Regions from separate parts of the Bradyrhizobium sp. Kon56 genome, predicted to be linked through region 1. Evidence: riboswitches for the same ligand, from Rfam matches in the RefSeq annotation. Region 1 holds a riboswitch; the other holds the start of a gene.
What was found. Region 1 has a riboswitch for cobalamin ahead of metE (5-methyltetrahydropteroyltriglutamate--homocysteine S-methyltransferase). Riboswitches for the same ligand answer to the same signal wherever they lie in the genome.
Positions count from the first base shown of each region.

Region 2: linked by a shared signal. The riboswitch ahead of AC0L3B_RS02860 (TonB-dependent receptor) and the one ahead of metE (5-methyltetrahydropteroyltriglutamate--homocysteine S-methyltransferase) in region 1 are both predicted to bind cobalamin.

Region 1 covers NZ_JBVVOU010000006.1:17,381-21,955, forward strand. Annotated here, with positions in the region: gene metE (5-methyltetrahydropteroyltriglutamate--homocysteine S-methyltransferase) at 1-2,013, opposite strand, end outside; cobalamin riboswitch at 2,113-2,312, opposite strand; gene AC0L3B_RS11690 (4Fe-4S binding protein) at 3,108-3,311, opposite strand; gene AC0L3B_RS11695 (EAL domain-containing response regulator) at 3,888-4,575, opposite strand, start outside.
Region 2 covers NZ_JBVVOU010000001.1:628,413-632,987, reverse strand. Annotated here, with positions in the region: gene AC0L3B_RS02865 (PepSY domain-containing protein) at 1-173, opposite strand, end outside; gene AC0L3B_RS02860 (TonB-dependent receptor) at 185-2,542, opposite strand; cobalamin riboswitch at 2,659-2,860, opposite strand; gene AC0L3B_RS02855 (histidine phosphatase family protein) at 2,933-3,505, shown strand; gene cobT (nicotinate-nucleotide--dimethylbenzimidazole phosphoribosyltransferase) at 3,506-4,558, opposite strand; gene cobF (precorrin-6A synthase (deacetylating)) at 4,574-4,575, opposite strand, start outside.

The DNA of each region.
Region 1 (4,575 bases):
GATCGCATCGATGATTTCGTTGAACTCGGAATAGCACATGTGCGTATGGATCTGAGTTCCGTCAGCGACAGCGGAGGAGCAAACGCGGAAACTGTCCACTGCCCAATCGAGATAGTCCTTCCACTGCGATTTGCGCAGCGGCAATCCCTCCCGCAACGCAGCCTCGTCGATCTGGATCATGGTCGCTCCAGCTGCCTCAAGGTCGATGACCTCGTCTCGGATCGCGAGAGCGATCTGTCGGCATGTCTCGCTCCGCGGGATGTCGTCACGGACAAACGACCAGTTCAGGATCGTCACCGGTCCGGTCAGCATAGCCTTGACGGGTTTTTTGGTCAGAGACTGCGCATGTCGCCACCATTTAACGGTCATGGGCTTCGGGCGGGAGACATCTCCAAACAGGATAGGAGGACGAACGCACCGCGAGCCATAAGACTGAACCCAGCCGTGCTTGGTGAATGCGAAACCCAACAGCTGCTCGCCAAAGTATTGAACCATGTCATTGCGCTCGAACTCGCCGTGTACGAGCACGTCCAGGCCGATATCTTCCTGCCAATGCACGGTATGGGCTGTCTCCGCTTTCAGAAGCTGCTCGTACTGCGTGTCATTCAGCGCTCCCCGCGCATGAGCTGCACGCGCATTGCGGACGTCCGCCGTTTGCGGGAAGGATCCGATGGTTGTGGTTGGAAACATTGGCAATGCGAAGGCGACGCGCTGGACGTCGGCGCGCTGGGTGAACGCACTGCGACGGCGACGCATGCTATCGTCGATCGCGGCCATTCGTCCGGCGACGTTCGCACTGTGGATCTTCGGCGATGTTTCGCGAGTGACGGATGCATCCTCTGAGAGCGTGAGTTCATCGGCCACGTCGGCAGCATAGCCAGCCAGCGCTTTGCCCAGTATCGAAAGTTCCTTGATCTTCTGCACTGAGAACGCCAACCACGTCTTCAGATTGGGATCGAGATCGATCTCTAGCTCAATGTCGGTCGGAACATGAAGCAGCGAGCAGGAGGGGGCAATCTGAACACGGTCCCTGCCCAGTTTTTTGACCATGGGAGCAAGTTGGTCGAGTAGCGCCGGCAGATTAGAACGCCACACGTTGCGACCATCAACGACACCGAGCGAGACCACGAGATCTCTACGGGCTCTGGCGACAATCGCGTCCAACTGGTCAGGTGCACGAACCAGGTCGACATGAAGCCCGGCAACGGGCAAGGCCAAGACTGTTTCAAGATTGTCGCCGACAGCCCCGAAGTATGTGGCCAGCATGATTTTAAGGGCCGGCACGGCCTTAGCGAAATGAGCATAGGCCCGGCGGACAGCCGCCCGAGATGCTTCGTCGACGTCCATCACTAGGCATGGCTCGTCGAGCTGGACCCATTCAGCGCCGCGCGAGGCTAGTTCGCGGAGAACATCGACATAGACGGGGAGGAGGCGATCAAGCAGCGACAGCGGATTGAATGCGGGATTTACGCTTTTGCCGAGCTTCAGGAAAGTGACTGGGCCCACTAGGACGGGCCGCGTCTGATAGCCGAGGCTTCTTGCCTCCTCATATTCCTCGATCGGCTTCCGAGAGGCATACGTAAAGATCTGATCCTGGTGAAATTCCGGCACCATGTAGTGGTAGTTCGTATCGAACCACTTCGTCATCTCCTGTGCGGCTACGCCGGGCCCATGCTGGGCGTGACCACCGTCCTGAGCGCCACGCGCCATGGTGAAGTAGGTTTTGAGCGACACAGGACCTTCGTTCCAGCCGTAAACGTCGGGAATGGCGCCGACCATTAGGCTGGTATCGAGCACATGGTCGTAGAGCGAGAAGTCATTCGAAGGAATGACGGTCGCACCGCGGGATTTCTGCCGTGCCCAATTAGCGGCACGAAGTCCACTCCCCGCCTCGAGGAGCTCGGCTTCGCTGGAATTTCCCGCCCAGTAGCTCTCGAGCGCGAATTTGAGTTCGCGTCGTGGGCCGATGCGTGACGTCCCCAGTGTGGCAACGGGAAGCGAAAGGATTGACATAGCTTAGACCCCATGTTGGGGCAAAGGCCATGGCGGACGCAGACAGCGAACATCGCGTGAGCGACAACTGCTTGGCGCACACCGGGACGCCCCGCCCGTGGACGATATCTTGTCGAGGCAGGTCTCCTGGCTCACGGGTCGTCGCTGCTGTCCGGCCTTCCCGAAGCCGCATGGCTTCAGTGACTTCGTTGGACAGCGGCTCGCCGCTTACAGTTGCGGGGGCAGCGCCGGCATTGCACCGGCTTCCCTCTTAGCTCCGGATGAAACGACATCCGGAGACCGCGACGGCTTGAATTATGCGCACGAGGACCGATGCGTCAACCTACCGATTCTCGCTGCGATATTGCCCAAGCGATTACGAGCGCACTAGGCGGGTACGACGGTCTTGCTCGCGGCCTGGTGAACACGCCGGCATCTGTGGAGGCTCCGCTTGTGAAATGCATTCGCTTTCAACACCCTGCTCGTGTAACGGTTGAGCTCCACGACCGGAACGAACCCCGGCCGCTTTCGGTATCTGTGTGATCGCGAGGAGGCGGCCTTTTCCGTCAGCAGCTTTTCGAACCTGCGCGTCAGGAAGGTGCGATCATCCTCGGCCGGCATCCGTTTCGGTCACAGCCCACGAGGCTCCCTAGACATTTCGAAAGCCGGACTGCTCCAGGACCGCACGGATGATCAGGTCGGCTCCTTGGTGTTCGGCGGGCCCGCGACCAGGCACGAGGTCGTCCGCCTCCGTGAGGTTGGCCAAGATGATCTTCTCGGTGCACTAGGTGTTCACGTGCTGAGCGACTTTTGCGCCGGCTTCGATGCGTCCGTGGCCGCTCGACGCCGGTCTGCCTCGCCTCGACTCGCGGCCAGCGACGATAGGCCTTAACGCTGCCACTGAGCATCGAGGGCCTTGTCCTTGTTCGTGACAAATTCGACGGTGTCCTCCGACAGAGCCCTTTGAGGGGGTCCTCGGAGTCGCTCAGCGTCTTAAGCTCATAACGATGTTAATCGACCCCGATGCGCCCCATGCGGTCGTGGTCTCCTCAAGGTCCCACATCTACAACTTCGTTCGCGAAATCGAGCGATGAGGCCTTTTGGTCGCGGGCTGCCTATCCTGTCTTGGACGGGACACAGGTGTCAGGGACCGGACAGACCACCGCGCATTGCGGCGTGTCGCAATGGCCCTCGCACTCCGTACATTTTTTGGCATCGATAACGTAAATGTCGCGCTTCAGACTGATCGCCGCGTTGGGACACTCGAACTCACATGCGCCACAAACGGTGCATTGCGAAGCGACGATCTTGTAAGCCATGCCTTCCGACTCCTTAGGCGAGCGATGTCATGGGCGATCCCTTTCAAATGCCGTGCCAAACGCAGACGCGCTCAATGTTGGGCAATTTGCCCAATTCGGCTGTCCCGGGTCTGAGACCATGTTGCATCTGCGACAGCAACAGGTCGCTTCAATTTCAGGCTACGAGCCCTCGGGCCCTCTTGCGAGAGTCAGTCGCGACTTGACGCTGGAAGCGTCCGTCGGTTTGTTTGGCACGTCAGCGCGGGGGCAAGCGAGGCTGACGCTTCCTCAACCGGCGGCGGCAAAAACCGCCAACGGACGCAGGTCTACGTTGGATCTCGGCAAACCTCCGGTCACACACCCCGACTGGAGGTTTGTGCAAGCCTCGCTCATGGCTGTAACGCGAGCTGCGCGGAGGACTCGCTGGAGGCTTGCCAAAACGGGCTTGTGGTATAACAAGCTTCGGAGGGAAATGAAGTGGCGGCGGGACGAGCGACACTGGCCTTGCAGACCGAATTGCACTCAGCCTCATGCCTGGTGCCGAGTAGGCATGGCGGTGCTCGTGAGCGTCGCTTGGCCGCACTCAGCCACTCGCAACTATTTTAGACGAGCTGCAGCAGGGTTGAAAGATGACTGTGCAAATTGCTTCAGTGGCATGGCTTTTCCGAACAGATGGCCCTGCGCAAGGTCGAAGCCGAGTTCGGCCACAGCGATTAGGTCAGCCTGGCTCTCCACACCTTCGGCGACGGTGCGCACATTGTACTCTTTGGCTAGATCGACGATATGGCGGCACACCGTTCGCTTGAGGGGCCCATTCGCGCAGCCGCCGACGAACTGACGATCCACTTTCAATTTCAGGAACGGGAATTTTGTCATCCCCATCAGCTGCGGCCAATTGGCACCGACATTGTCGATTGCAAGGCCAATGTTGTGAAAGCGAACCTCACGCGCAACCTCGACCAGGAGATCTAGGTTCTGGATCGCTTCCACGCTCTCGATTTCAATCGTCAAACCGCCGAAAGCGGCGTGCGACGGCATGCGCCGACAGAGATCGCGTACCGCCTGCGGGTCAATCAGGAATGCTGCCGGAAGATTGATGGAGAGATCGATCGAAGTTTGCTGCTCCAGAAGATACTGCCAATCCTTGATCGCGCGGTCGATCACGAACTGCGACAAGTTCCTAAAATGCGGATCGTGAGGTTCCGTGATGAAATAGGCCGGTGGAACAACGCCCCAGGTCGGGTGCCGCATTCGCACATGCGCCTCGGCGCCGCGGCGGCTAAGG
Region 2 (4,575 bases), on a different contig from region 1:
GCAATCCTCGTCCCAGCACTCGCCAGCGGCCCGAGCCCGGCGAAGCGTTCCGCTTCCGTCAGAGACGGAAACGGAACGAAGTGCATCACGATTCCCGTCGCGAACCACATCGCGAACAGCAGGCAGAACGCGATCCCGAGCCATCGATGCAGCAGGACGATCGCGCGCATCATCGATCAGCATCCTACCATTTGAATGCGGCCGAGAGTTCATAGGTGCGCGGTGCACCCAAGAGGATCTGGTCGGGATAGAACGGATCGCCCCAGATCGCATAGCGCTTGTCGGCGATGTTGCGCACCCGGAAAGTCAGGCGAGCCTGGTCGACCGCGTTGAACACCGTCTTCGGGATGTCGACGAAGGCATAGACGTCCGCGACAGTGTAGGCCTTCATCGTCACGACATTCGCATCGGTGTTGTAGCGGTCGCCGACGTGACGGCCGGTGACGCCGACTTCCACGGGCCACGGCGTGAAGAACCGATACGACGCTCCGGCATTCGCCACGACGCGCGGCACGTTCGGCGGCGTGTTGCCGGAGAACGAGCCGCCGACAAAATTAAAGTCGGCGTAGCGCGCATCGACATAGGCGATGTTGCCCCAGAGACGCAGGGGATCGATCGGACGCACGGACGCGGCAAGCTCGACGCCCTTCGATTCCTGCCGTCCGGCAAGGTTGAGCTGCATGCCGCCGGCCGCGGCATAGACGTTCTTGCGCAGGATGTCGTAGGCCGAGAACGACCACTCCGCCCGGTTGTCCCAGAACAGGTGCTTGACGCCGGTCTCGTAGGTGCGCGCGGTGGTCAGGTTCAGCGGATCGGTCGGATTGAGCAGGAAGATGTTGTTGGCCGAGATGTCGGCGCCGGTGGCGTATTGGCTGAAAAAGGTCAGGCCCGGTACGGCTTCCCAAGTGTAGCCGATACGGCCCGTGGTCGGGACCCAGGATTGCGAGAACGGGAAGTTCGCCTTCTCCAGACCGAACTTGTCGGTCGAATTGCGGTCGAGCCCGATATGCTCGACGCGCAGGCCGCCGACCAGCGCAAAGGTCCGTGTTAACTTCAACCGGTCCTCGAACGACAGCGCCTCATTGTCGATGCGCGCGATCTGCTGCTGGATGGTGAGCAGGCCGTAGTAGCCGCGAGGCGGATCGACCAGCGGAACGGAATCGCCGGGGAAATTTGCGGCCCCCGGCCTCACGAAATCAAGGTAGCTTGAGGAAAGCGTCGTGACCAAACGGTTGTCAAAGCCGGCGATATTCGCATCCCAGATCAAATCGGTGACGTTGCCGACCAAGCGTTGGCTGTGCGCGACATAGAAGCGCTCACGATCGACCATGTTGGTCCCGGAATTGAACGCCTCGATCTCATTGTTGAACCATGTGCGCTCAGCTCCGTAAGCATAGGCTTGACTTTTCAGCGTCAGGTCGGGCGCCAGATTCAGCTCGAAACCGCCGCGCAGCCACACCTCCTTCGCCACGTTCCTGTTGTCGAGGACGTTGTAGTTGGTATTGAAGGTGCGGTCGTCGATCGTGACCGCACCGAGATCGGTTTTGTTGTAGTTCGAGACGTAATTGCCGGAAACGATCCCCGTCGTCGCATGCGAGCCGCTGAAGGCAATCGGCACCAGCGGCGCACCCCAATAGGCTTTCGAGCGATCTTCGCGATACTCGATCGCGCCCCAGACCTTGAGGCTGTCGGAGATGCGGTAGTTGAGCTGGCCGGAGACATCGAGCGTCTTGGTGTTGGTGTCGTCGGCAAAGCCGTTGAGCGAGGAACGGCTGACGTCGAAGCGGTAGTCCAGCCCCTGCACATTGGTGCTGCCGCCCGAGCCGTAATGCGCCCGGAACGAGTTCAGCGAGTCCCAGGAGAAATCCGCCTCGTTCCGGATCGGACCGGTGTGCGGCTGCTTGGTGACGAAGTTGATCGCGCCGCCGGCGGCGCCCTCGCCTGACATCAGTGATGCCGGACCCTTGAGGAATTCGACAGCCTCCAGATTGGCCGTGTCCACGATCCGCGAGGTCATGTTCTGCGGACCGATCTTGATGCCGTTATAGAGCGTGTTGATCTGGCTGTTGGTGAAGCCGCGCATGGAGAAAGCCGAAGGCTCGGCCGGATTGTCGCCGGCTGTGACGCCCACCGCTCCCTGCGCGACGTCGGACACGGTGCGGTAGCCCTGCTCGCGCATGGTTGCGGCCGAGATCACCTCCACGGTCGCGGGCGTTTCTCGCACGGTCAGGCCGAGGCGCGAAGCGCTTTCGGCGACGGCATTGGTGTTGAGCGGCGTCTGTGCCGCCGTGGTCGGCACGACGGGCTTGGGCACTGCGGATGCAGTCTCCGGCCGGCGCGCTGCTGCGCGGCGTGAGCGCTGCGCGTCCCGTCCGGCCGGCTTGGCCTGCCTGCGGGATTGTGGCGCCGACACCTCGACGGGCGGCAATGGCTCGCGGGCCTGCTGCGCCAAGGCCGCTGGCATGTCGATGGCGACGAAAGATGTGAGAGCGGCGGATGCCAGTAGGAAACGGCGTGGTCGTACGATACGAAGGGAATACACGGTCTTGGACCTCGGAGCGACGTCAGTGGCACGTCACCGCGAACCAGGGTCCCATCGTCCGGCTCCCAGCCTTCCGATGAAGCCGAATGTCTGTACTCCCCGACCGACATCTTCGCGTGTGACCACGGCTGACGGCAGGTCTCCTGGCTCGCGGGTCAGTACCTTGCATCGCCTTCCCGGGACCGAGATACCCAGTGGCTCGTGACGCAAGATTCGCCGCTTACAGTTGCGGGGGCAGCCACGGCATTGGGGACAAACTCCCCGCACCGCATTCCCTTTTCATCCCCTCTCGGGGAAACCGTCGCGAGCATCTAGGATTACGATCCAGACAGAGTCAATGTGCCAGTTGCGGCGCTATTGCCACAACGACCAGTTTCCTTGGAGATAAGCATGGGAGGCGAGACCTTCCTCTGGCTGATACGGCACGCGCCCGTCGATGGCGTCGCGGGGACGATCCATGCGGCCGACGCACCGGCCGATCTCGGCGCTCGGGCGCAGCTGGAGGCACTGCGGCAGCGCCTGCCGCGGGACGCCGCGAGCTATGCGAGCCCGTCGCGGCGCACCGTCGAAACGGCCCGCGCGCTGGGGCTCGAGCCGCTGCAGCTGGACGAATTCAGCGAGCAAGACTTTGGCGACTGGACCGGCCGTCGGCATGACGAACTCGCCGCGACCGGTGGCGAGGCCTATGCACGGTTCTGGAGCGATCCGGCGCGCGGACGGCCGTCCGGCGGCGAAAGCTTTGAGGAACAGGTCGCGCGGGTCCGCCTGGGTTTGTCGAAGATCGGCACCGGGGCCGCAACGCTCGTCGTGCATTCCGGCACGATCCGGGCGGCGCTGTGCATCGCGCTCGACCTGACGCCACAAGCGGCCCTGCGCTTCATGATCGATCCGCTGTCGCTGACCAGGATTGACCGGCTCGCGACCGGCTGGCGCGTCGTCTCCGTCAATCAGCGGACGATTTGATCAGGCCGGACGATCAGGCACATTGGCCTGCGCAAAGGTCGCCATGCCGTTGTGGAGCGCGCAGGCCGACCGCACAAGCGGCAGCGCGATGGCCGCGCCCGACCCTTCGCCGAGCCTGAGATCCAGGCTGATCAGCGGCTGCACGTTCAGCGCGCGGAGCACCAGCCGATGCCCCTGCTCCGCCGACTGGTGCGAGGCCAGCAGGAACAGCTGGCACGAAGGGTTGAGCCGCACCGCCGCCAGCGCCGCGACCGACACGATGAAGCCGTCGATCAACACGGGGATGCGGTGCTGTGCAGCCGCGATAACGGCACCGCAGATGGCGGCGATCTCGAGACCGCCGACGGCGCACAGGATCTTTTCGGGCGCAGCGCCCACAATGTCATGGCGTGCGATTGCAGCGTCGATCACCCCCGCCTTGTGCGCACGGCCGGCCGCGTCGATGCCGGTACCGCTGCCCGCGATCTCCGCGGCGCTCACGCCGAGCAAGCCGGCCGCGATCGCCGCCGATGTCGTGGTGTTGCCGATGCCCATCTCGCCGAAGATCAGAAGATCGGGCTGCCCGGCCTGTGCGCGCGTCACCGCACGTCGGCCGGCTTCGAACGCAAATGCCAGCTCCGTGGGGGTGAGCGCAGCTTCGACGCTGAAATCGCGCGTACCGCTGCGCGGCTTGTCGGTCACGATTCCAGCCATCTCCTCCTGCGCCAGCGTGCCGGCGTCGACGACCTCCAGGCTGGAGCCCAGCTCACGCGCCAGCACCGAGATTGCGGCACCGCCGGAGGCGAAGTTCGCCAGCATCGCGATCGTCACTTCCTGCGGATAGGCCGAGACGCCCTGCGCGACGATGCCGTGATCGCCGGCGAAGATGATGATCGGCACCCGCGCCGCGCGCGGCTGCTCGGTTGCTTGCAGGCCCGCAAGCTCGATCGCGAGCTGCTCGAGCCGGCCGAGCGCGCCGGTCGGTTTCGTCAGTTGCGCCTGCCGCGCCACCGCCGCCTCGCGGTGGACTGCGGAGATGTCGGGGCATTGTTGGGTGACCCATTCGGGGAGCATGCTGCCTCGCTTGCCTC